2 regions of the Rothia uropygioeca genome follow, and region 2 is predicted to be linked to the other one. Evidence: predicted binding sites of a transcription regulator. Region 2 holds the regulator's gene; the other holds the start of a gene.
What was found. Region 2 encodes LexA, which represses DNA repair genes until DNA is damaged. Its sites were predicted from a motif close to TCGAACANNTGTTCGA; they were not measured.

Region 1 (2,404 bases), on a different contig from region 2:
AAGTTCGCCTTGCCGCAGGGGCGGGTTACGCCTACGCCATCTGCGGAACCATGAGGACTATGCCGGGACTTTCGCGCCACCCCGCGGCGGAACGTATCGGATTCGACGACGCCGGGAGCATGCAGGGGCTCTTCTGACCCGAGGACTCCACACGCAACAGACCCCCGATCCGAGAAGTCCACTCCTTGCCCGGAACGGGGGTCTCACTTATGGATAGGTTGTACTACCAGCCGCGTTCGGCCCATTCCTGCAGGTGAGGCCGTTCGGCTCCCAGCGTGGTCGAATCGCCGTGACCGGGCAGGATCACGGTCGCGTCATCGTAGACGTCGAAAATCTTGGTCGTGACGTCGTGGAGGAGTGATTCGAACGCTTCGGGGGAACCCGTCTTTCCGACGCCGCCGGGGAACAAGGAGTCACCGGTGAAGATGTACGTGGGCCCTTCTTCCGGCGTGTAAGCCAATGCTATGGAGCCGGGTGTGTGCCCTGACAGTCCGATCACATCCAACGAGAACCCCTCCAGATCGGCGGTGTCGCCGTCTTCGAACGTAATGTCCATCGGTACGTTGATATCGGACTCGTCCTCGGCTCCACATGCGGTCAGCGCCTCGGACCGAGATTTGATCTCGGGCAGGGCCCGGACGTGGTCCCAGTGCGAGTGGGTCGTGACGATCAACTGCACGTTTCCGCAGCAGGCACATTGGGCGTCGACGTCGTGGGCGCCGGCGGCCACGAGCCGTGATATTGCGTCGGGATCATCCGCCGCATCGATCAGGAGCTGAGTACCCGTTTGCTTGCAGGTCACCAGATAGACCTTGTTGTCCATCTCGGAGACGCTGATATAACGGATGGTGACGTCACTCAGATCGATCTTTTCGGTAGCGATTGCCATCATGCTCTCGAGTGTAGGTCGTATCCGGCTCTCGCGCGCAACCCGCGCGAGGGTGACGTTCACCCTGGGCCGATTCCAACCCCGAAAAGTCACAGGTTCGTTAGAATAAATCTTCGAATGGATGGGCCCGCGTTCGGATGCGGACTCCCGATCATTAGCAACCACGCAGACAGGCAGTTCATGACCACTCAGCACATTCAGGGACACGAACCCGGTACCCCACAAGACCTCACCCGTATCCTCGTGAAGGGCGCCCGGGAGAACAACCTCAAGAATGTGGATCTGGATATCCCGCGTAACGCAATGATCGTCTTCACCGGACTTTCGGGCTCGGGCAAATCGTCGCTGGCTTTCGACACCATCTTCGCCGAAGGGCAACGTCGGTACGTGGAGTCTCTCTCAGCCTATGCGCGAATGTTTTTGGGGCAGGTCGACAAGCCTGACGTGGACTTCATCGAGGGCCTGTCGCCGGCAGTGTCCATCGATCAGAAATCGACGTCCAAGAATCCGCGGTCCACGGTCGGAACGATCACCGAGATCTACGACTACATGCGTCTCCTGTGGGCTCGGATCGGGCACCCGCATTGCCCGATCTGCGGTGAGCCCATCGAGAAGCAGACCCCCCAGGCGATCGTCGACCAGCTGATGGCCTATCCCGAGCGGACTCGTTTGCAGGTTCTTGCGCCGATGGTTCGCTCGCGCAAGGGCGAGTTCGCCGATCTCTTCGCTTCCTTGACCCAACAGGGTTATTCGCGAGCCATCATCGACGGCGAGCAGGTTCAGCTCTCCGAGGCCCCCAAACTCAAAAAGCAGTACAAGCACACGATCTCCGTGGTGGTGGATCGCTTGGTCATCAAGGAATCGATCCACCAACGGCTCACGGATTCGATCGAGACCGCCCTCGGTCTCGCGGACGGCCGCGTTGTCGTGGACTTCGTCGACGACGAATCTGAGGACAGCCAAAGAACTTTCAGCGAGAATCTGGCCTGCCCCAACGAACATCCGATCGAGACCACGGAGATCGAGCCCAGGGCCTTCTCATTCAACAGTCCATTCGGCGCGTGTTCTGAGTGCGACGGCATCGGGTCACGCCTGGAAGTCGATGAGGGGCTGGTCATACCCGACCCGGAGAAGAGCTTGGGCGAGGGCGCTATCGCCCCTTGGTCCCAAGGAAAATCCACCACGGAGTACTGGCTTCGGTTGCTTGCGGGTTTGGGCAAGGAAGTCGGTTTCGACCTCAACACGCCCTGGAAAGATCTCTCCAAGAAGGCGCGGAACGCCATCCTGGACGGCAAGGACTTCAAGGTCGAGGTCTCATACCGGAACAGGTTCGGTCGCGAACGCCGCTATACGTCCGGCTTTGAAGGCGTGTACGCCTACATCAAGCGCAAGCATGAAGAAACTGAGTCCGACTGGGCCAAGGACCGCTATGAGCAGTACATGCGGCAGGTCGCCTGCCCAGCCTGCAATGGGGCACGGCTCAACCCGACGATGCTGGCCGTCACGGTCGGTGGG
Region 2 (2,404 bases):
GACGCAGCATGCACCGGTAAGCCTGCCGAACTCATGGCTCACGGCCTGACGCCGGACCTGCAACGAGCCATGGAACTCGTGCGAGATGCCAGCCGTGCCGCATTGTCAGACACCAAGCCGGATGGCAAGGACTCGGACGCCGGGCGACAAATGGCCCGAGCCCGATTGACCGAAGTTCTCGAGTTGGCGGAAAGAACGCTAGGCGCAGACGGCAAATACGAGGTCGTCTGGATCAGCCGCGTCGGCGGTTGGGAGCCAGGCCGGGGCTATGTGGCGGCGGCCGATACCGACCCTGCGACGATTAATGTTGCCCCGCTTTCCGTGGCGTCGCGGCTCCGGGAAGGGCTGTTCCAAGACCGAACAGTCATCTTGACCTCGGCGACATTGTCCATCGGTCATTCTTTCGATTCGGTGGCCGGATCGCTCGGGCTCAAGGGCGAGAAAGCGCCCACATGGGAAGGGCTCGACGTAGGTTCGCCGTTCGACTATCCGAAGCAGGGGATGCTCTACCTCGCTTCGGACTTGCCCAAACCGGGTAGGGGCGTTTCCGAAGAGCAATTGGAACGAATCCTCCAACTGGTCGAAGCCTCGTCAGGCGGAGCTTTAGGCCTGTTCTCGTCCAAAAGAGGCGCGGAACAGGCGGCAGAATACGTTCGGAACAATTCGAATCTGACCATTTTGGTGCAGGGGGAGTCTTCCCTCCGAGGTTTGGTCAAGGAGTTCACGGAAGACGCAGACACATGCCTCTTCGGGACCATGAGTCTGTGGCAAGGGGTAGACGTCCCGGGCCAGTCCTGCCGCTTGGTTATGATCGACCGAATCCCCTTCCCGCGCCCGGATGATCCATTGTCCTCCGCACGCACACGCGCGGTGAGCCAATCGGGAGGAAACGGCTTCATGGCGATTTCCGCGTATCATGCGGCAATTCGACTCGCACAGGGTGCCGGGCGGCTGATCCGCGCTCACGACGATCGAGGCGTGGTCGCGGTGCTGGATTCCCGGTTGGCGACGGCCCGGTACGGCGGATTCTTGCGCAGCGCGCTTCCACCGCTTTGGACAACCGACAAACTGCCCATCGTCACTGCCGCTCTGAGAAGGCTTTCGGCAGACTAGCCTCCGAGCCCGCTTCGGCTCCGACCCAACCGGGAAAAGCGCTTCAGCCAGCTGGTACGACTGAAGCGCTTTTTTGACGCGACGGTGGTGGCTCAGACGGAACGAAGTACCGAAACAACCTTGCCCATGATGGTTGCGTGATCGCCGAGGATTGGTTCGTACTGACGGTTCTGCGGCAGCAGCCAGGTGTGGCCGTCCCGTTGACGGAATGTCTTGACGGTTGCTTCTTCGTCGAGCAACGCGGCGACGATATCGCCATTCTCCGCATTGTTCTGCTGCCGAACGACAACCCAATCTCCATCGCAAATTGCCGCCTCGACCATGGAGTCGCCTCGGACTTCGAGCATGAACAATTGGCCCTGCCCAACTAATTGCCGGGGGAGCGCGACGACGTCCTCGACATGCTGCTCCGCAGTAATCGGAACACCGGCCGCGATCCTTCCGACCAGGGGAACCTGAGCCGTGGAACCTTCGGCGTCGTTCTCTGGGAACAGCTGGACAACCTTCTGGTCATCGTTGCCGGGGGCCCGCTTGGCCTGGCCGTTCGGGGCGGGGGCGCTGGGGGCCTCCTCACCCAGAGGCATATCGCAGAGGACTTCTATGGCCCGCGGACGTTTGGGGTCCCGGCGTATCAGGCCCAGGCTCTCCAAGCGGGAGAGCTGATGGGTCACGCTGGACAGACTCGATAGGCCGACGATGTCACCGATTTCCCGCATGGACGGAGGGTAACCGTGCGTCGCGATGGATGAGGCAATGGCCTCGAGGATCTTGCGCTGACGCGGGGTAAGCGGCTTGGCCTGTTGAGGAAGCTGGGTGGCCACCGGTTCGTCCTTCCCTGGGGAGCTTAAGTTGTCAGTCGCCCTGTGTGTACTAGGACTACGACCGACGGAGAAAGACGCTGAGCCCTGACTTTCAGGAAGAGAAAGAAGCGCGTCATCCAGCCGATCGAGCCGACATGTTACCTCTCAGGCTAGGCCAGTGAAGGTGGCAAATCAAACATGTGTTCTATTTTTCTCGACAGTGTTCGAATAGTTTGGTAGAACAGATGTACGAACTCGAACAAATATTCGAGTATCGATCACTCTCGCTCAACATGAAGGAATCATCTGATGCGCACCGTTCTGTCCCTTAAGAACCGCGACACGGAGTGGATCCGCCGACCAGAAGCTACTCCGTCCAAGAACTCGCCGATGACCTTGACGCGCCGCGGTCGTTTTGTGTTCTTCGGTTTGCCGCTCCTCTCGACCGTGATCATTGCAGCAGCGCTTTTGATGATGTTTTTCGCTGCAGG

Region 1: uvrA (excinuclease ABC subunit UvrA) is a predicted target of LexA. The motif match lies at 991-1,006, and genes of this name have one in related genera.

What each region holds. Positions count from the first base shown of each region.
Region 1 covers NZ_NOIR01000002.1:361,757-364,160, reverse strand. Annotated here, with positions in the region: gene EWR20_RS05890 (formate--tetrahydrofolate ligase) at 1-137, shown strand, start outside; gene EWR20_RS05885 (MBL fold metallo-hydrolase) at 224-892, opposite strand; gene uvrA (excinuclease ABC subunit UvrA) at 1,070-2,404, shown strand, end outside.
Region 2 covers NZ_NOIR01000004.1:29,264-31,667, reverse strand. Annotated here, with positions in the region: gene EWR20_RS10205 (ATP-dependent DNA helicase) at 1-1,113, shown strand, start outside; gene lexA (transcriptional repressor LexA) at 1,206-1,934, opposite strand; gene EWR20_RS10195 (LysM peptidoglycan-binding domain-containing protein) at 2,223-2,404, shown strand, end outside.